Regions from separate parts of the Streptomyces sp. NBC_01006 genome, predicted to be linked through region 1. Evidence: predicted binding sites of a transcription regulator. Region 1 holds the regulator's gene; the other holds the start of a gene.

Region 1 (10,606 bases):
CGCTCGGCCTGGCCGCGCAGGTCGTCCAGACGCTCCTTGAGCTCACCGACGCGGTTGAGGGACTGCTTCTCCTTCTCCCAGCGGGCGGTCAGCCCCCGCAGGTCCTCCTCCTTGTCGGCGAGGTCCTTGCGGATCTTCTCCAGACGCTCGATCGAGGCCGGGTCGGACTCGTTCTTCAGCGCCAGCTCCTCCATCCGCAGGCGGTCGACCGAGCGCTGGAGCTCGTCGATCTCCAGCGGAGAGGAGTCGATCTCCATGCGCAGCCGGGACGCGGCCTCGTCGACCAGGTCGATGGCCTTGTCGGGCAGGAAGCGGGAGGTGATGTAGCGGTCGGAGAGGGTCGCCGCGGCCACCAGCGCGCTGTCGTTGATGACCACCTTGTGGTGGGCCTCGTAGCGGCCCTTGAGCCCGCGCAGGATCGCGATCGTGTCCTCTACGGACGGCTCCGCCACCAGCACCTGCTGGAAGCGCCGCTCCAGCGCCGGGTCCTTCTCGATGCGCTCGCGGTACTCGTCCAGCGTGGTCGCGCCGACCATGCGCAGCTCGCCGCGGGCCAGCATCGGCTTGAGCATGTTGCCCGCGTCCATCGCCGAATCCCCGCCGGCGCCCGCGCCGACGACGGTGTGCAGCTCGTCGATGAAGGTGATGATCTGGCCGTCGCTGGACTTGATCTCCGCGAGGACCGTCTTCAGCCGCTCCTCGAACTCGCCGCGGTACTTCGCCCCCGCGACCATCGCACCGAGGTCGAGGGAGACCAGCCGCTTGTTCTTCAGGGACTCGGGGACGTCGCCCTTGACGATGCGCTGCGCGAGGCCCTCGACCACGGCCGTCTTGCCGACGCCCGGCTCGCCGATCAGCACCGGGTTGTTCTTCGTACGCCGCGACAGGACCTGGACGACGCGCCGGATCTCCTGGTCGCGGCCGATGACCGGGTCGAGCTTGCCCTCGCGGGCGGCCGCCGTGAAGTCCGTGCCGAACTTTTCGAGGGCCTTGTACTGACCCTCGGGGTCGGGGGTGGTCACCCGCCGTCCTCCTCGTGCGTTCTCGAAGGCGTCCAGCAGCTTCTTCGCCGTCGCGCCCTGCGTGGAAAGGACCTCACCGGCCGCGCCGCCCTTGGCGGCGATCGCGATGAGGAGGTGTTCGGTGGAGAGGTACTCGTCGCCGAGCTTCCCGGCCCGCTGGTCGGCCTCGGCGAGTACGGCGAGCAGCTCGCGGGTGGGCTGCGGGGGCGCGACCGTGGAGCCCGTGACGCTGGGCAGGGCGGCCAGCAGCCGCTCGGCGCCGTTCCTGACCGCCGCCTGGTCGGCCTCGGTGGCCGCGAGGAGGTCGGTGATGTTCTCGTTCTCCTCGCCGGCCAGCAGGGCCAGCAGCAGGTGCGCCGGGGTCAGGTCCGCGTGGCCGTCCTTCACGGCGCGGCTGGTGGCGGCGTTCAGGGCGTCCCGGCTCTTGTTGGTCAGCTCGGCATCCACGTGCGACTTCTCCTCTCAGACAGGTCGGACACGGGGTTTGAGTCCCGCTCTTTGAGTATGGCAGCGTCCGCAAAGTTGAGTCTATTCCACTCAAGGGCAGAATCGGCGCCCTCCCGTACCCTCGGGCCATGGCTCTTGACGTACTCAACCCGACGCCCGAGTACCTCGCCTTCTGGCGGGAGCGGCACGTCTGCACGCTGACCACCCCGCGCCCCGACGGGACCCCGCACGTGGTGCCGGTGGGCGTCACGTACGACCCGGAGGCCGGCCTGGCCCGGGTGATCAGCAACAAGAACAGCAAGAAGATCCGCAACGTGCTGGCGGCGCAGGGGACGCAGGCGGGCCCGGCGCGGGTCGCGGTGTGCCAGATGGCGGGGCGGCGCTGGGCGACCCTGGAGGGGCACGCGGTGGTCCGTACGGACGAGGCCTCGGTCGCCGAGGCGGTGGCGCGCTACGCGGAGCGCTACGGGCGGACGCCGTCGCCCAATCCGGACCGGGTCGTCCTGGAGATCACCCTCGACCGGGCGATGGGCCGGGCCTGAACCGACGCCGGCGACCGGACGCGTCGGAACCGGCGGAACAGTTCGGTTTTCACCTTGTCCGGTTCAAGCACTGGACGCGGACATCACAACGGCGCCATCGTGGTCAGGTCCACGATGGCGCCGTTGTGTGGGGGAAGCACCTGGAGCGATCTGCAACGACGGGGGAATCGCTTCAGGCACTGCGGGGGGTGGCGGTGGTGATATCGGGTTCGAAGAGCTGGTGGTCGCGCTGATCAAGGTTGACGAAGACCATTCCGTAGCGCACCTCGCAGCGGACGGGCTGCGGCGCGCCGCGGGGGCGGCGCAGGCAGCGGTACGCCCGGACGTCCTCGTCCTCCTCGCGCGTGATGACGATGGGCTGTCCGAACAGGGTGACCATCAGCGAGTCGCCGGGGTGGGGGATGGCGGTGGCGAGGTCGATGAACTGCCAGCCGGAGCGGTAGGCAGAGGCCATTTCGCGACGGAAACCGCGGTCGTCGGGGGTCATGCCGCGCTCTCCACGCCAGCGGCGCCTGCTTCGGCGTCTGCGGGGTTCGAGCGCCATCCGCTGTCCAACGGTGCCGCGCGCCATCCGCTGTCCTCCAGCGGCGCCGCCTGGAGGTCTGCGGCACCCCCTTCAGTTCCCCCCAGGGTGACCCCGGCAAGTCCCAGACCGGCCACAGCCGAGAAGATGACGGTGGCAAGCGCCGAGCGAAGCATTCTCTTGTTCATGGTCGGCTTCGTCCTCACTTGATGAAATCCTCTCCCCCGCCTGTCAGACGATGGCTCATTCAGGCACGTCGCTGCCACAGGGACGATGCATCATGTTCTTGCATGTTCAGGACCCTGGGGGGTGGAGATTTGACCACAAACAGAATAAAAGCGACACATCCCCACTCGGTCACCGAGCTGTGCAGCGAGGGGGCACGGCTCTACACGAGCGCGCTGCGCACGGGACGTATCGCACGTGGGGATGTCAAAACGGCACCCTGCCTGCTCGATCTGGCGTTGTTGCAGCCAGATCCTGATGACGTTAATTCCCTCCGTCCGGTTCCACCGGCGGTGGCACTCGCACAGCGGCTGCATCCGATCGAACGCGAGATCCGCGACAGACGCCGCGACTCACTCGAACTGTCCGAGGCTTTCGAGCCGTTTCTCGCCATCAGTGCGCAGAATCCGGCGAGCACCCACGCCATCACCGTCCTTGAGGGCTTCGACCCCATCAACGCGGCCCTCAACCTCGCCACGGCCGAGTGCCACACCGAGATGCTGACCATCCAGCCCGGCGGCGCCCGCCCCAGCCTGGAGCTCACCGAGGCCCTGGAGCGCGACCAGCCGCTGACCGACCGCGGTGTCCGGATCCGGACCCTCTACCAGCACACCGTCCGGCACAGCCGCGGCACGCTCGCGTACGTCGACCTCCTCAAGGCCGGCAAGGTCGAGGTGCGCACGCTGGAGGAGCTCTTCGAGCGCCTCATCATCTTCGACCGGACCGTCGCCTTCATCCCGGCCAGCGACGACCGCCAGGTCGCCCTGGAGCTGCGCCACCCGGGGCTGGTGGACTACCTCATCAAGGTGTTCGAGCAGCTCTGGCACCGCGCCGTGCCGCTCCAGGAGGAAGTCACGTACCAGCACACCCGCGGGGGCATCTCGGGCGTCCAGCGCACCATCGCGCAGCTCCTCATCGAGGGGCACGTGGACGAGGCCATCGCCCGCCGGCTGGGCATGAACGTACGGACCTGCCGCGCGCACATCGCGAAGCTCGCCAGCACCCTCGGCAGCGGCAGCCGGGCCCAGCTCGGCTTCCTCATCGCCCGCTCCGGGATCCTGGAGGACGAGGGCGACTGAAACGGGCCGGGCCCCGCCCGGAATCCCGGACGGGGCCTGTGCGCACGAGAGTCGCTCTTCGGTACCCGCGGTCAGCCGGTGGTACCTGCGGTCAGTCGCTCTGGCGCTTCGGCGCGGGGCGCCAGACGACCAGGGCGTTGCCCGGCACCGGTGGCTGGTACTTGACCAGATCCCGCCGGTACGAAGCGTGCACCTGGGCCTCGCGCTGCTGGAGCACGGCCGCCGCGCCGTCCACCGCCGCCGAGAGCTCGGCCACCCGCTGCTGGAGCGCCGTGACCTGGTTCTCCAGCTCGATGATCCGCTTGATCCCGGCCAGATTGATGCCCTCGTCCTGGGACAGCGCCTGCACCGTGCGGAGCAGTTCGATGTCGCGGGCCGAGTAGCGCCGGCCGCGGCCGGCCGTCCGGTCCGGGGAGACCAGGCCGAGCCGGTCGTACTGGCGCAGGGTCTGCGGATGCAGGCCCGAGAGCTGGGCGGCCACCGAGATGACGTAGACAGGAGTGTCGTCGTTGAGCTGGTAGTGGCTCCTGCGGCGGCCGTCCATGATCATGCTCCCTTCGCGGACTCGAACAGCACGGCGCGCGGGTCCTCCGACTCCGTCGCGTCGCGGTACATCTCCAGCGCCTCGCGGGCCTTGTCCGACAGCGAGGCCGGAACGGCGACCTCCACCGTCACCAGCAGGTCTCCGCGGGTGCCGTCCTTGCGGACCGCTCCCTTGCCGCGGGCCCGCATCGTACGGCCGCTGGGGGTGCCCGGCGGCAGCTTCAGCGTCACCGAGGGGCCGTTCAGGGTCGGGACCTTGATGTCGGCGCCCAGGGCGGCCTCGGCGATCGTCACCGGGACGGTGACCGTCAGGTTGTCGTCCTTGCGGCCGAACACCGGGTGGCCGTCGACGTGGACGACCACGTACAGGTCACCGGCGGGGCCGCCGCGCTCGCCCGGGGCGCCCTTGCCGCGCAGCCGGATCCGCTGCCCGTCGGAGACGCCCGCCGGGATGCGGACCTGCATGGTGCGGGAGGACTTGGCCCGCCCGCTGCCCTTGCAGACGTCACAGGGGGTCTCGGCGATCAGGCCGCGGCCCTTGCAGTCCGCGCAGGGATCGGTCAGCGAGAAACCGCCGCCGCTGCCCCGCGAGACCTGGCCGGTGCCGACGCAGGTCGGGCACACGCGCGGCGTGCCGTTCTTGTCGCCGGTGCCCGAACAGGCCTTGCAGGGCGCCTGGGAGGACATCCGGAGCGGGACCGTGGCCCCGTCCACCGCCTCCGTGAAGGAGAGGGTGACCTCCGACTCGATGTCCTGGCCGCGGCGCGGCTGGACACGGGTCCCGGGGCCGGCGCCGCCGCGGTTGAACAGTCCGCCGAAGACGTCGCCCAGACCGCCGCCGCCACCACCGAAGCCGCCGGCCGCGCCGCCACCCGGCTGGGTGCCGCCGAAGAGGTCGCCCAGGTCGAAGTTGAACGAGCCGCCGCCCCCGCCGGGACCGGGGCGGAAGCCGCCGTTCCCGAACAGGGCGCGGGCCTCGTCGTACTCCTTGCGCTTCTTGGCGTCACCGAGGATGTCGTTGGCCTCGGAGATCTCCTTGAAGCGCTCCTCGGCCGCGGCGTCGCCCTTGTTGGCGTCCGGGTGGAACTCGCGAGCGAGCTTCCGGTACGCCTTCTTGATCTCGGCCTCGGTGGCGTCCTTCGGGACACCGAGGACCTTGTAGTAGTCCTTCTCGACGAAGTCCTTCGTGCTCATCCCCGGTGTCCCTCCTCTCGTACCGCTACTGGTTCAACATCAGCCCTTGTCGGGGGCATCCGTGTCCTTGTCCGACGGCGCGTCGGCCTCGGCCGACTCGGACTTGGGGGCCGCGCCCGGCTGGGGCTCGGCCACCGCGACCCGCGCGGGGCGGATCGTACGCTCGCCGATCCGGTACCCCGGCTGCAGGATCGCGACGCAGGTCGTCTCGGTGACGTCCGGCGCGTACGAGTGCATCAGGGCCTCGTGGATCGTCGGGTCGAAGGGCTCGCCCTCCTTGCCGAACTGCTGCAGCCCCATCTTGGCCGCGGCGGTCTCCAGCGATTCGGCCACCGACTTGAAGCCGCCGACCAGCTCGCCATGGTCCCGCGCCCGGCCGATGTCGTCCAGGGTCGGGAGCAGCTCCGTCAGGAGGGACGCGACCGCGATCTCCTTGACGGCGATCCGGTCCCGCTCGACCCGGCGGCGGTAGTTCTGGTACTCCGCCTGGAGCCGCTGGAGGTCCGCGGTGCGCTCGCCGAGCGCGGTGCGGGCCTGGTCCAGCTGCGCAAGCAGAGCGACATCCTGTGCTGCTGCGGAGTCCCCGGCCGGGGCCGCGGCCTCCTCCTTGGAGGAAGCTGCGGCATTCGGCTCGGCGGCGTCGTCAGGCGTGCCGTCGGCGGGGACTTCGGGCTTCTCCTCGAAGCCCGGGGTCTCCTCCGACATCAGGCAGCGCCGCCCTTCGGCTTGTCCTCGTCCACGATCTCGGCGTCGACGACGTCGTCTTCCGGCTTGGCCTGACCCGCGTCACCCGCGGCACCGGCTGCGCCCTGGGCGGCCTGCGCGTCGGCGTAGATGGCCTGGCCGAGCTTCTGGCTGACCGCGGCGAGCTTCTCGGTCGCGGTGCGGATCTCGGCGGTGTCCTCGCCCTTGAGCTTTTCCTTCAGCTCGGCGACGGCCGCCTCGACCTCGGTCCTGACCTCGGCCGGGACCTTGTCCTCGTTGTCCTTGACGAACTTCTCCGTCTGGTAGACGAGCTGCTCGCCCTGGTTGCGGGACTCGGCCGCCTCCTTGCGGCGCAGGTCCTCGTCCGCGTACTGCTCCGCCTCCTGGCGCATGCGGTCGACCTCGTCCTTGCCGAGCGAGGAGCCGCCGGTGACGGTCATCTTCTGCTCCTTGCCCGTGCCAAGGTCCTTGGCCGTGACGTGCATGATGCCGTTCGCGTCGATGTCGAAGGAGACCTCGATCTGCGGGACGCCACGCGGGGCCGGCGGCAGGCCGGTCAGCTCGAACATGCCGAGCTTCTTGTTGTACGCCGCGATCTCGCGCTCACCCTGGTAGACCTGGATCTGCACGGACGGCTGGTTGTCCTCGGCCGTCGTGAAGATCTCGGACCGCTTGGTCGGGATCGTGGTGTTGCGCTCGATGAGCTTGGTCATGATGCCGCCCTTGGTCTCGATGCCGAGGGACAGCGGGGTCACGTCGAGGAGCAGGACGTCCTTGACCTCACCCTTGAGGACACCGGCCTGGAGGGTGGCGCCGATGGCGACGACCTCGTCCGGGTTGACGCCCTTGTTGGCGTCCTGACCGCCGGTCAGCTCCTTGACGAGCTCGGCGACGGCCGGCATGCGGGTGGAGCCGCCGACCAGGACCACGTGGTCGATCTCGGACAGCTGGATGCCGGCGTCCTTGATGACGTTGTGGAACGGGGTCTTGCAGCGGTCCAGCAGGTCCGCGGTCAGCTGCTGGAACTGGGCGCGCGTGAGCTTCTCGTCCAGGTGCAGCGGGCCCTCGGCGGAAGCCGTGATGTAGGGCAGGTTGATCGTGGTCTCCGTGGAGGAGGACAGCTCGATCTTCGCCTTCTCGGCGGCCTCGCGCAGACGCTGGAGCGCCATCTTGTCCTTGGAGAGGTCCACGCCGTGACCGTTGGCGAACTGCTTCACCAGGTAGTCGACGACGCGCTGGTCCCAGTCGTCACCACCGAGGTGGTTGTCACCGTTGGTGGCCTTGACCTCGACGACGCCGTCGCCGATCTCCAGGAGCGACACGTCGAAGGTGCCGCCACCGAGGTCGAAGACGAGGATGGTCTGGTCGTCCTTGTCCAGGCCGTAGGCCAGGGCGGCGGCGGTCGGCTCGTTGACGATGCGCAGGACGTTCAGGCCCGCGATCTCACCGGCCTCCTTCGTCGCCTGGCGCTCGGAGTCGTTGAAGTAGGCCGGGACGGTGATGACCGCGTCCGTGACCTTCTCGCCCAGGTAGGCCTCGGCGTCACGCTTCAGCTTCTGCAGGATGAAGGCGCTCATCTGCTGCGGGTTGAAGTCCTTGCCATCCAGGTTGATCTTCCAGTCAGTGCCCATGTGGCGCTTGACGGAGCGGATGGTGCGGTCCACGTTCGTGACCGCCTGGCGCTTGGCGACCTCGCCGACGAGGACCTCGCCGTTCTTGGCGAAGGCGACGACGGACGGCGTGGTCCTGGCGCCCTCGGCGTTGGTGATGACGGTGGGCTCGCCGCCTTCGAGAACGCTGACGACGGAGTTAGTGGTGCCCAGGTCGATGCCGACCGCACGTGCCATTTTGATTTCCTCCAGCTGACTTGAGTGGAACAGACTCAACCATGCCGCATCTCCGAGCTGTCGTCAACAGAGGTGAGCGGAGGGGGCTCAACTTTTATCCGGGTCTTACGCTCACGGCGGCGCCGGGAGGCCTCGCCGTGGCCTCCTGAGGCCTCCCAGGGCCGCCCACGGCCTCCCGGGGGCCGAGCGGGCGATGCTGGGGCGGGCCCACTGCGCGGCACCGCCGAAACCGCCGGAGGCACATGCAGGGTGCCCCCATGCCGCTGCCGCCGCTCACCCTCCCCCCGATCCGGCACCTCGTACGACGGCGCCCCGCGAGCCCGGACCCCATCGTGCGCCCGGACCCCCTCGTGCGCCTGCCGACCCCACCGCGCATGCCGGACCTGTCGGCGAAGCGGGTGGTCGACCTCCTCGGGGCCGCCGCGCTGGCCGGGCTGTTCGCACTGCCGCTGCTGGTCACCGCCGCCCTGCTGTACGCGACCCAGGGCGGGCGGGTCTTCGTACGGGAGCCGGCGGCCGGGCTGGCCGGGCGGCCGTTCCTGACCTGGCGGCTGCGCACGGACGCGGCGGGCCGGCTGGGGGCGACCCTGAAGCGGTGCGCCCTGGACGGGGTGCCGCAGCTGCTGAACGTGCTGCGCGGCGAGATGTCGCTGGTCGGGCCGCGCCCCGAGTCGCGTACGGACCGGGCCGACCGGCTCCTCGTACGGCCCGGAATGACCGGATTGTGGCAGGTCAGCGCGCGATCCGACCTCCCCTGGGAAGAGATGGCGCTGTTGGACCGGCACTATGTGGAGAGCCATTGGCTGGGGATGGATCTCGCGATCCTGGCTCAGACCCCTCGGGCGGCCTACCGACACAGGCATGCCTGAGCGACACAGATCACCGCTCGCCCACCTACATTGCGGCGCGGGGAATGGGTAACCTCAAGCCTTGACTTCATAAGTTACCGCTTAGTAAGTGCCGCCCGAGGAGCCCTTCCATGCAACTCGCCGCGATCATCGTGTCGCTGGTCATCACGGTGGTGGCCGTCGCGCTGTTCGGCCGCGCCATCGCGCAGATCTACCGCTTCGTGCGCCTCGGCCAGCCAGTGCCCGCGGGCACCCGCACCGGCGATCCCACGCAGCGCACCATCACCCTGGTCAAGGAGTTCCTCGGCCACACCCGCATGAACCGTTGGGGCATCGTCGGCGTCGCGCACTGGTTCGTGGCGGTGGGCTTCTTCTCGCTGCTGCTGACGATCGTCAACGCCTTCGGCCAGCTCTTCCAGGCCGACTGGCTGATCCCGATCATCGGCGACTGGCTGCCGTACGAGATCTTCACCGAGTTCCTCGGCCTGATGACCGTCCTCGGCATCGTGACCCTGATCGTGATCCGGCAGCTGAGCCGGCCGGGCGCGGCGGGCCGCAAGTCCCGCTTCGCGGGTTCCAAGACGGGCCAGGCGTACTTCGTCGAGGCAGTCATCCTGATCGTCGGCGTCTGCATCATGACGCTGCGCGGGCTGGAGGGCGCCCTGCACGGCGTCGACGGCTGGGAGCCCGGCTTCTTCGCCTCGTACCCGCTGATCGCCGCGTTCGACGGGCTGAGCCTGAGCACGCTCCAGTACCTGACGTACTTCTTCGCGGCGCTCAAGATCGTCACGTCCTTCACCTGGATGATCACGGTCTCGCTCAACACCAACATGGGTGTCGCCTGGCACCGCTTCCTCGGCTTCCCGAACATCTGGTTCAAGCGGAACGCGGACGGTTCCACGGCGCTGGGCGCGCTGCAGCCGATGACGAGCGGCGGCAAGGAGATCGACTTCGAGGAGCCGGGCGAGGACGACGTCTTCGGCGTCTCCCAGGTCGAGCAGTTCTCCTGGAAGGGCATCCTCGACTTCTCCACCTGCACGGAATGCGGCCGCTGCCAGTCGCAGTGCCCGGCGTGGAACACGGGCAAGCCGCTGTCCCCGAAGCTCCTGATCATGTCGCTGCGCGACCACGCCCACGCCAAGGCGCCGTACCTGCTCGCGGGTGGCGGCAAGACCATGGAGGGCGAGGAGAAGGCGACGCCGGAGCAGCTGGCGGACGTTCCCGCGGCGGCGCTGGCGGAGGCGGAGCGCCCGCTGATCGGCACGGCGGAGGAGAACGGGGTCATCGACCCGGACGTCCTCTGGTCCTGCACGACCTGCGGTGCGTGTGTCGAGCAGTGCCCGGTCGACATCGAGCACATCGACCACATCGTCGACATGCGCCGCTACCAGGTGATGATCGAGTCCGCGTTCCCGTCGGAGGCGGGCACGATGCTCAAGAACCTGGAGAAGAAGGGCAACCCCTGGGGCCTCGCCAAGAAGCAGCGCGTGGAGTGGACCAAGGAGGTCGACTTCGAGGTCCCGATCGTCGGCAAGGACGCCGAGGACCTCTCGGAGTACGACTACCTGTACTGGGTCGGCTGCGCGGGCGCCCTTGAGGACCGGGCGAAGAAGACCACGAAGGCCTTCGCC
Region 2 (10,606 bases), 1.1 Mb from region 1:
AGGCCACGTCGAGCAGCGCGGAGTCCTCGGCGCCGTAGTCCGCGATCAGCGCCGCCGCCCGCTCGGCGATCTCCGGGATCACCGCCGCCCGCTCCAGGTTGATGCAGACCAGGGTCGGTACGGCGGCCAGCAGCGCCAGGATCCGCGACAGTTCCGGCTCCGGATGGGCCAGCGAGCCCGAGTGGAAGAAGGATTCGAAGATGTTCTCCCGCGGCTCGTACGGGGTGTGCAGCCGCAGCACCGCCAGATCCGCCGCCCCCGGGTCGGACACGACCTCGCCGTACCCGGCCGCGACGGCCTCGTCCACGCCCTCCACGTACAGCTTCGGGGTCCCGGAGACCGGCAGCAGGGCGCCGGGATTGGTCAGCACCGTGAGCGAACGGCGCTGGGCCGCCGCCCCCGCCGCCGCGAAATCGGCCCGCCCGACCGTCTCCGCCGCCGCGTCCGGGTCCACGTACGGGTTCTCGAACAGGCCCAGTACGAACTTCTCGCGCAGCAGCCGCGCCACCGACGCGTCGATCCGCGACTGCGCGATCCGGCCCGAGCGGACCAGTTCCACGATCACCTCGGGGCACTGCTCCCCGCCGAACTGGTCGGAGCCGGCGTCCAGCGCGTGCGCCGCCCGCTCGGCGACCGTCAGGTGCTCCACGCCCCAGGCCCGCGCCGGGTGGACCTCGCCGAAGATCGACGCGTCGTTGAGCAGCCCCCAGTCGGTGCAGACGATCCCCTCGAAGCCCAGCTCCTCCCGGAGCAGGCCCGTGACCACGCCCTTGTTGAAGCCGAAGCCGACCTCCTCCCAGTCCGTGCCGATCGGCTGGCCGTAGTACGGCATCATCTGCGCACAGCCGGCGGCGATGGCCGCCTTGAACGGCTCCAGGTGGTGCTCGCGCATCCCGCCCGGGTAGACCTGCTCCTTGCCGTGCGCGAAGTGGGGGTCCTCGCCGTCCTTCTGCGGGCCGCCGCCGGGGAAGTGCTTGACCATCGCCGAGACGGACTCGGGGCCGAGCTCCGGGCCCTGGAGCCCGCGGACGTACGCCTGGACCAGCTCGGCGGTGAGCTGCGCGTCGGAGCCGAACGTGCCGGTCTGGCGGGCCCAGCGGGGCTCGGTGGCCAGGTCGATCTGCGGGTGCAGGGCGACGCGGAAGCCGACGGCCAGGTACTCGCGGCGGACGGTGTCCGCGAAGCGGAAGACCAGCTCCGGGTCGCCGATCGCGGCCAGGCCCAGCGCCTCCGGCCAGGCGGAGAAGGCGCCGGCGTTGAAGGAGGCGCCGACGTTGTCGGTGAAGGCGTGCCGGGGGTCGGTCGAGAGGGTGACCGGGATGCCGAGGCGGGTGGCCGCGGCCATCTCCTGCACCGCGTTCTGCCACTGCGCCATCTCGCGGGCGCCGTAGGTGCCGAGCAGGTTGAAGTGGCTGATGAACCGGTCCCCGACCAGCTCGGGCGTGGTGAACGGGAGCATCGAGCCGTCGGTCTCGGTGACCGGGGTGCCGTCCGGATTCATCATCAGCATGGAGTGGAAGAGCTGGCCGGCCTTCTCCTCCGGCGTCATCCGGGAGAGCAGGTCCGCCACGCGCAGGTCCACGGGGAGGGCGGCGTCCTTGTACGGGGGGATGGCGGCGGGGGGCGTGGCGTTCATCGGCGTACGGCTCCTGGGTGCGGTCCGGGATGGGGGGCCATCCCGGGGGAGGGGCTCACCGTAAGCGCGAAAACCATGCACCCACTAGGTTTTGGAAAAGTGACCTGAATCACTCCCTTCGGGGGCCGGGCGTGGGCACGGCCTAGGGTGGGCCGTATGGCACAGCACAAGGAGGCGGCCGCCGCGAAGGCCGCCGGCCGCGGCACCTACGCGGTCGGCGACGCCCGCCGCCGGAAGATCCTCGACACCGCGGTGGAGCACTTCGCGCAGTGGGGATTCCACGCCTCCTCGCTCGCCCGCATCGCCCACGACTGCGGCATCACCCAGGGCGGGCTCCTGCACCACTTCCGGGGCAAGGAGGACCTGCTGCTGTCGGTGCTGGCGCAGAGCGAGCAGCACGACGTGGAGCGGCTGTTCAGCGAGCCGGCGGAGTCCGTCGCCGCGTACTACGCGACCGTCGTCGCCCTGGCCGCGGACAACGCCCGCCGCCCCGGCCTCGTACGGATGTACAACACGCTGGTCGGCGAGTCCGGAAACCCCGGCCACCCGGCGCACGCGTACTTCACGCAGCGCTACGCCCGCGTCCTCGCGCACAACGTCCGGCTGCTGGAGACGGGCGTCGCGCGGGGCGAGCTGCGGCCCGCCACCGACTGCGAGGCCGTCGCCCGCGAGACCATGGCCGTCATGGACGGGCTCCAGATCCAGTGGGTGCTGGCCCCCGAGGCCGTGGACATGCCGGCCGCGCTGCACGCGTACCTGGACCGCCAGCTGCGCGGCATCTCGACGGCGGGCACGGGCCTGGCGGGCCAAGACACGGCCTAGCCCTCTTCGAACGCCGGCAGCTCGTTCAGGACGTTGCGCAGGCCAGGGGTCAGGGACTGCTGGTCGGCGGCGACCTCGTAGCCGCCGTGCACGAAGACGTACAGGAACCCGTCGAAGACCCCCGGACCGCCCGTCGGGATCCTCGGCAGGTGCGCGAGATCCGCCTGCGCGAGCGCGGTGCGGAGCTTCGCCACGCGGTCCGCCGGCAGCTTCCCGGTGCCGATCGGGCGGGCCTGCCCGTCCAGCCGGGTCCATGAGCCGTCGCCCTTGACCAGCAGGCTGGTGGTCTTCCCGGCGTAGCCGCCGCTGCGGGTGACGGTGACGAGGCGCTCCAGCGCCGAGGAGGGCCCGGGGGAGACGGGCACGGACGAGGCGGACGCGGTGCCCGTCGGCTTCCCCGGCGGAGCGCCGGTCGTGCCCGGGGACCCGGGTCCGGGAGACGGCTGAGCCGAAGCGGAGGCGGAGGCCGACGCCGCGGGGCTGCCGCTGCCGCCCGGCGGGGGGCTCGCGGACGGCTTGGCCGACCCGCCGCCCCCCGAGCCGCACCCCGCCAGGACCACCGCACTCAGCAGTACCGCCGCCACCGCTCGGAACGCGCGCACACCCCACCCCCGGAGGTCTTCGGGCCGACCCCCGAGTATGGAGTCGGCACTGCCCGTACGGAAAGCACCAGGAGGACGACATCCGCCGCATCGCCGCCCGGCGCTGGCTGCCGCCGCTGCTCGCCGTCCTCCTCGGCCTCTGGGGCCTGGAGCGCGCCGGCGCGGACGGCCGCGGCAGCATGTGGCGCGACGAGTCCGTCACCTGGCAGGTGGCGCACCGGCCGCTCGGTGGGATCTGGGAGCTGCTCGGGCAGGTCGACGCCGTGCACGGGCTGTACTACCTGCTGATGCACACGGTGTTCCTGGTCTGGGACGGCGGCGGGCCGGGGGCGGGCGGGCCCGGCGGTCTGTGGGCGCTGCGCCTGCCGTCGGTCGCCGCGACCGCGCTCGCGGCGGCCGGGGTGGCCGCCATCGCCCACCGGCTCGCGGGGGAGCGGGCCGCGCTGTGGTCCGGCGCGGCCTACGCCGTGCTGCCGCCCGTGCAGACGTACGCCCAGGAGGGCCGCTCGTACGCCCTCGTCGCGGCGGCCGTGGTGTGGGCGACGTACCTGATGCTGCGCGAGCGGTGGGTCGCGTACGCCGTGGTCCTGCTGCTGGGCTGCTGGCTGCACGAGTTCGCCGTACTGGCCCTCCTCGCGCACGCGGTCACCGCCCGGCGCTCGCGCGGCTGGCGGTGGAGCGCCGCCGCGGTGGTGGCCCTGCTGCTGCCGCTGGCCGTGGTCAGCGCCCGGCAGGCGGAGCAGCAGCTGGGCTGGCTCGGCCGGCCGAGCTGGCGGGACTGGGCGGCGTGCGCGGTGGTCGCGGCGGCCGCGCTGCTGCTCGCGCGGGGCCCGGTCGTACCGCGGGAACTGGTCCGGGTCGCCCTGCCGCTGGCCCTGATCCCGCCCGGCCTGCTGATGGCGGTCTCCCTCGTCCACCCCTGGTACGTGGACCGGTACGTCCTCTACGCGCTCGCCGGGCTCGCCCTGCTCGCCGGGACCCGGCTGGCGGCGGCCCGGGGGTGGTGGCCGTGGCTGCTGGTGGGCGCCCTGCTGGTGCCGTTCGGATGGTGGTCGCTCTGGCTGCGCACCCCCGAGAGCCGCAAGGACGACGTGCTCGCGGTGGCCGCCGCCGTACGGGAACGGGCCCGGCCGGGAGACTCCGTACTGTTCATGCCGTCGCGGCGGCGCGAGTGGCTGCTGTCCTCGCCCGAGCTGTACGCGACCCTGCGCGACCCGGCCCTGGACCGCACCCCGGCGGCTTCGCACAGCCTCCAGGGCACGGAGCTCCCGACGGCGGAGATCTGGACCCGCCTGGTGGACACCCCCCGGGTGGTGGCCCTCCAGGACCCGGCGGACCAGCCGCTGGACCCGTACCCCCGCGAGGCGGTCAAACGCCAGACGCTGGCCTCGCACTTCGACCTGTGCTCGGTGGACGAGGTCCGGGGCGCCCGCATCGCCGTCTACGCCCGGCCGGGCCACTGCACGGACTCCCCCTAGCTAGGGGGAGTCGCGAAGTCTTTCCTGGTAACGGGCGTGCGGACCGGCGAACGGTTCGAGGAAGTCCTGCTGGTGCGCCGGGTTCAGCATGGCCTTGCCGGGCCCCAGCAGGAACGGCTTGCCGTGGTCGGACAGCGTGAAGGAGGCGCGTTCGCCGGTCGGCAGGGTGATCGTCACCTCCACCGTCATGCCGAAGGTGGCCTCCTCGGGCGCGATGACCGCGCTGATGCCGAAGGTGCCCCGGCCGTCCGCGCCCGCCTGACTGAAGGAGAACAGCTCGTCCTTGGCGAGCGGCATCGAGAGGCCCACACCCCGCTCGGGGCGCCAGCTCGGGTCGTACTTCAGCGAGCCGCTGGGGAACGGCCCCAGCGCGTGCAGGGTGTTGGGAAACACGTGCCGCTTGATGTCCGGCCTGTCGACGGGGTCGATCGGGTCCACGCCGGCGCGTGCGCAGGAGTAGCGGTGGCGCTCCGCGGCATCGAGGCGGACGGTTTCGAGCCGCACCGACGCGTCCAGTACGGCCCCTTCGACGAGGGGCGGACCGCTGATCCGGAGTTCGAGTTCGTGGTCCGCGGCCGGCACACCGCCGGCGCGCAGCACGGAGTCGTACATGCGGCGGCAGGCCACGCCGCCGAGCCGCGCTTCGCCACCGACGGCGGCCGCCGGGTCCTGCGGGGCGTCGGATTCGGCCTCCCAGCCGTCGGGGTTCGGGACCAGCGCGGCTGCGACGGAGATCCCGGCCGGGGAAGGCTGCGGGTCGCCGAAGGCCCGGGAGAGCGGGCGCGCCCCGAGGAGTTCCCGGTCGGCGGAGGTCGAGAGCGGGGTCGTCGGCGGTGCCAGGGTGAAGGGGCGGCCGCCGTCGTCCACCCGTACGGTGGCCTGCCTGCCGTTCTCCTCCACGTCCAGTTCGAGCCACCAGGCGCAGGTGCAGGCGGCCGTCGTGACGGTGACCAGCCCCGTGGCCGTACCGCCCGCCCGGACCGGAAGCGCAGCCTCCTGATGGGCGCCGGCGTGGTCCAGGGAGAGGCGGACCGGCTGCACGGGCTTGCCGCGGGCCACGGTGACGGCGTCCAGCCGTTCGTCCCGCGCGGATCCGGCGCAGCCGACGTCGTCGCCGCGGGGTACGGGGACGGCCGGCCCCTTGACCACGCGGATCCCGCGGACCACGGCCGCGCGGGACGGGGACGCCCCGACGGAGTACGCGACGGTGACCTGCCCGCGGGGTACGGCGCGGGCCGTGGTGGCCCACCGGAACAGCGGAACGCAGCCCAGCGCACCGCGCATCAGCTCGGCCGGGGGCTGTCGGCCGGGCTGCGGGAGGGTGGCGGTCCAGGAGCCGTCGCCGCCCAGGAGCGGTGAACCGGTCGCGTACAGGCCGTGCCGGCCGGGACCGTCCGGGCCGGGGAACAACGCACGCAGCAGGGCGACGGTGAGGGCGGAGCACAGGGTGAGGACCAGGACGGCGACGGCCGCGGTGATGACGGTCCGGCGCCGGCCTCTCGGCTTGCCGCTCGTCATGTCGGCTGTGGTGTCGGGTGTCATGACGCTTGCCCTAATGCGCTCCACCCGGTGGCGTTGCAGCGGAATCCCTGGGACAAGCCTTCGACCCCCTGGGCCAGGACGAACGGACGTCCCGCGTTGTCCACGAGCAGGTGCTGCTGCCGGTCCCCCTGTGTGTAGGCGACGTCGAGTACGAACTCGTAGGCGACGGCGCTCGGGCCCGTCGCGTTGTCCGTTCCGACCTCGACATCGAAGTAGGCCGGGTCCCCTTGGGCGGCCACCTGGACCTTGGTGCTCGGATACTGCCCCGTCGGCCTCCCCTCGGGGTCCTGCTCCATTGCGGGCCGCTGCGGGGTGGACAGATCGAGGACCACCCGGCTGACCTCGGAGCTTCCCTGGGGTCCGCCGCATTGGAAGAGCGGGCCGGTGGGCGCGGGGTGAGTGCGTTCGATGCGGGCCCGGACGGAGGTGATGGTGGCGGGCGTCCGGGTGAAGTTCGTGAGGATCAGCCGGATCCGCATCCTGCCCGCGTCGGCCCCGCCCTCGGTGACCATGTGGGCGAGGGTGTCCTGGGCGTCGCCGAAGAGGAGCGGTTCCTTGTCGTACGTGGATCCGGGCGCGGTCCGTACGAGGTGGTGGTCGCTCAACAGGTCCCACCAGACCTCGGAGGCGGCCGTGATGCGCGGGGCGCCGGGCGGTGGTTCCCGTACGGACCAGATGTCGAGGTACGCCGAGACGACCGCCGCGACCACGGCGCTGAGCGCCACTCCGGCGCCGGCGAGCGCGAGCGTCCGCAGCTGCCCCCGCAGCCGCTTTCCGAGCCGTTGGTCTTCCGGTTCCGCTTCCGCTTCCGGTTCCGCTTCCGGTTCCGGCTCTTCGGGCGGAGTGGCCGCTTCGGGCTCGGATTCGGTCTCCGGCTCGTCGGCGGTGTCGACCGCCACCTGTTCGACCTGTTCGTCCTGCTCGGTCGGTCCGACATCGGACTCGGACTCGGTCCCGACGACGCTCTCGGGCTCCCCCGCCGGTTCTTGCTGCTCGCTGGTCGTCTCCGTCACGGCTCCCCCAAGCCTTGGCCCCGTCTCCCGGGAACCGCCATGGTGAGGCACCCGGGGCGCGGAGCAGAGGCGAAAAACAGCCGATCCGAAACGAGATCGTGGACGAGGTCCCGGTCGGTGGTGACGATGTGCGTCGGGCCCCTGCGGCTGCACGGCCCGCCGACCCACTCGGAGGTGCCGTATGACCATGTCCCGCCACGCCGCGGACGCTCCCGCCCGGCCAGGACCGCTGGTCGGGGCGGACTGGCTGGCCGGCCGGCTCGGCGAGCCGGGGCTCGTCGTGTTCGACGCCTCCGTCGGCGCCCACCGCGGCGCCGGCCGGCGGATCCCGGGGGCCCGGCCCTTCGACCTCGACGGCGCCCTGTCCGATCACGACGCCCCCGCCCCGCACACCATGCCCGCAGCCGCCGCCTTCGAGGAGGCGCTGCGCGGGCTCGGGGTCGACGACACCAGTACCGTCGTGGTCTACGACGGCGCCGGCGTCTACTCCAGCGCGAGGGCCTGGTGGATGCTGCGCGCCATGGGCTTCGACCGGGCCGCCGTCCTGGACGGCGGACTGCCCGCCTGGACCGCCGCCGGACTGCCCGTCGAGGAGTGCGGACCCGCGTACGAGGGCCCGCGCGGCTCCTTCACGGCCCGGCCGCGGCCGGGGCTGCTGGTGGACTTCGGCGCAGTCGGGGCGGCGCTGGCCGATCCGGGAGCGCTCGTACTGGACGCCCGTACGCGCGAACGCTTCACCGGCGCGGCCCCCGAACCGCGGCCGGGACTGCGCGGTGGCCACATGCCGGGCGCGGTGAACCTGCCGTTCGGGGACCTCCAGCGGGACGGCGGCCTGATGCGGCCCGCCGGGGAACTCCGCGAGGCCTTCGCGGCGTTGGCCGGTGACCGGGAGCGGCTGTACTTCAGCTGCGGTTCGGGAGTGACGGCCTGCGTCCTGGCCCTGGGCGCCACCCTCGCCGGCTACTCCGCCCTGGCGGTCTACGACGGCTCCTGGACGGACTGGGCCATGCGCCCGGAGCTGCCCGCGGTGACGGGCCGGCGGGCGCAGTTCTTCGACGGCGCCGACACCGAGAGCCGGTTCGCCGCGCCCGCGACGGGCGACGAGCGGACGCTGCTCACCGATGTCCTGGCCGCGCAACGGGCGACGCTGGAGCTGAAGTGTGCCGGGCTGGACGCGGAGTTGTTCCTGCGGTCGGTGGAGCCGTCCACGCTCTCGCTGCTCGGCTTGGTCCGCCACCTCGCGGAGGTGGAGCGCCGCTGGTTCCGCCAGGTCCTGGCCGGGCAGGAGGCGCCGGCCCTGTTCTCGTCGGAGGCGGACCCGGACGGCGATTTCGACGGGGCGGTGCCCGGCCCGGGGGCCGTCGCGGCGGCGTGGGAGGCCTGGCGGGACGAGGTCGCGTTCGCGGAGTCGTTCACGGCCGCGGCGCCCGACCTGGACGTGGAGGCCGAGGACGGGTGGCGGGGGAAGGTGTCACTGCGCTGGGTGCTCATCCACATGATCGAGGAGTACGCCCGCCACAACGGCCACGCCGACCTGCTGCGCGAACGGATCGACGGCGCGATCGGCGTCTGAATCCGGGGGGCCGCCCCACCCCGGGCCGGGGCGGGGCCCCGGATCGCCCTCAGCGGGCCGCCGAGGGCGTTCGCCGCAGGCGAACGGGGGGTGGGGAACATTGGGGGGCGCACATGCATTGAGTCGGCATAGCTCAACTTCACTGCCGGAGGGAAGATCATGGCTTCGACGTCCGTAACGCTCACTCTGCCCGTGCTGCCGCTCGACGACGAGGTCGTGCTGCCTGGGATGGTCGTACCGCTGGACCTGTCCGACGCCGAGGTGCGGGGGGCCGTCGAGGCTGCCCAGGCGGCGGTCCGGAGCGGGAAGCCCCGGGTGCTGCTCGTGCCGCGGGTCGACGGGAAGTACGCCGGCACCGGTGTGCTCGGGACCGTCGAGCAGGTGGGGCGGCTCTCCGACGGGGACCCGGGGGCGCTCATCCGCGGCGTCGGCCGCGTCCGGATCGGGGCCGGGACCACCGGGCCCGGTGCCGCGCTCTGGGTCGAGGGCGAGAGCGTCGACGAGAGGCTGCCCGATCCGCTGCCGGGGTCGGTCACCGAGCTCGTCAAGGAGTACAAGGCACTCGCCACCAGCTGGCTCAAGAAGCGCGGGGCCTGGCAGGTCGTGGACCGCGTCCAGCAGATCGAGGGCGTCTCGGCCCTCGCCGACAACTCCGGGTACTCACCCTTCCTGACCGTCGCGCAGAAGGTCGAGCTGCTGGAGACCGCCGACCCCGTCGCCCGGCTCAAGCTGGCCATCACCTGGCTCCGCGACCACCTCGCCGAGCAGGACGTCGCCGAGTCCATCGCCAAGGACGTCCAGGACGGCGTCGAGAAGCAGCAGCGCGAGTTCCTGCTCCGCCGCCAGCTGGAGGCCGTCCGCAAGGAACTGCGCGAGCTGGGCGGGGAGAAGGACGGGGAGGAGTCCGACGACTACCGGGCCCGCGTCGAGGGCGCCGACCTGCCCGAGAAGGTACGGGAGGCCGCGCTCAAGGAGGTCGACAAGCTGGAGCGGTCCAGCGACCAGTCCCCGGAGGGCTCCTGGATCCGCACCTGGCTCGACACCATCCTGGAACTGCCCTGGAACGAGCGGACCGAGGACGAGTACGACATCCGCGGCGCCCGGGCGATCCTGGACGCCGAGCACGCCGGGCTGAGCGACGTGAAGGACCGCATCACCGAGTACCTCGCCGTGCGCAAGCGGCGCAGCGAGCGCGGCATGGGCGTCATCGGCGGCCGCCGCGGCGGCGCCGTACTGGCGCTCGTCGGGCCTCCCGGCGTCGGCAAGACCTCCCTCGGGGAGTCCGTCGCCCACGCCATGGGGCGCAAGTTCGTCCGCGTCGCCCTCGGCGGCGTCCGCGACGAGGCCGAGATCCGCGGCCACCGGCGTACGTACGTCGGCGCCCTGCCCGGCCGGATCGTACGGGCCATCAAGGAAGCCGGGTCCATGAACCCGGTCGTCCTGCTCGACGAGATCGACAAGGTCGGGTCGGACTTCCGCGGAGACCCGGCGGCCGCGCTGCTGGAGGTCCTGGACCCGGCCCAGAACCACACCTTCCGGGACCACTACCTGGAGGTGGAGCTGGACCTGAGCGACGTGGTGTTCCTGGCCACCGCCAACGTCCTGGAGGCCATCCCGGAGGCGCTCGCCGACCGCATGGAGCTCGTGCGCCTCGACGGGTACACCGAGGACGAGAAGGTCGTCATCGCCCGCGACCACCTGCTGCCCCGCCAGCTGGAGCGCGCCGGACTCGGCGCCGACGAGGTCGTGCTGGAGGAGGACGCCCTGCGCAAGCTGGCCGGGGAGTACACCCGCGAGGCGGGCGTGCGCACCCTGGAGCGCTCCATCGCGCGCCTGCTGCGCAAGGTGGCCTCCCAGCACGAGCTGGGGGAGCGGGAGCTGCCGCTGCGCCTCGGCGCCGAGGACCTGCGCGGGCTCATCGGGCGCCCGCACCACGTCCC

Evidence for each region. The regulator HspR, encoded in region 1, represses chaperone genes until heat shock. The targets are predictions, from matches to a motif close to TTGAGNNNNNNNNNCTCAA.
Region 2: the regulator HspR is predicted to act here: its motif matches at 8,785-8,803, upstream of lon (endopeptidase La).

Annotation. Positions count from the first base shown of each region.
Region 1 covers NZ_CP108700.1:4,385,119-4,395,724, reverse strand. The annotation lists gene clpB (ATP-dependent chaperone ClpB) at 1-1,469, opposite strand, end outside; gene OG509_RS20105 (pyridoxamine 5'-phosphate oxidase family protein) at 1,598-2,011, shown strand; gene OG509_RS20100 (hypothetical protein) at 2,184-2,498, opposite strand; gene OG509_RS20095 (helix-turn-helix transcriptional regulator) at 2,825-3,838, shown strand; gene OG509_RS20090 (heat shock protein transcriptional repressor HspR) at 3,930-4,382, opposite strand; gene dnaJ (molecular chaperone DnaJ) at 4,385-5,575, opposite strand; gene grpE (nucleotide exchange factor GrpE) at 5,615-6,280, opposite strand; gene dnaK (molecular chaperone DnaK) at 6,280-8,127, opposite strand; gene OG509_RS20070 (sugar transferase) at 8,385-8,996, shown strand; partial or broken gene OG509_RS20065 ((Fe-S)-binding protein) at 9,107-10,606, shown strand, end outside.
Region 2 covers NZ_CP108700.1:5,512,295-5,522,900, forward strand. The annotation lists gene OG509_RS25390 (glycoside hydrolase family 3 protein) at 1-1,636, opposite strand, end outside; gene OG509_RS25395 (TetR/AcrR family transcriptional regulator) at 1,793-2,458, shown strand; gene OG509_RS25400 (hypothetical protein) at 2,455-3,060, opposite strand; gene OG509_RS25405 (heparan-alpha-glucosaminide N-acetyltransferase domain-containing protein) at 3,240-4,538, shown strand; gene OG509_RS25410 (hypothetical protein) at 4,539-6,080, opposite strand; gene OG509_RS25415 (hypothetical protein) at 6,077-7,093, opposite strand; partial or broken gene OG509_RS25420 (sulfurtransferase) at 7,281-8,129, shown strand; gene OG509_RS25425 (DinB family protein) at 8,112-8,666, shown strand; gene lon (endopeptidase La) at 8,826-10,606, shown strand, end outside.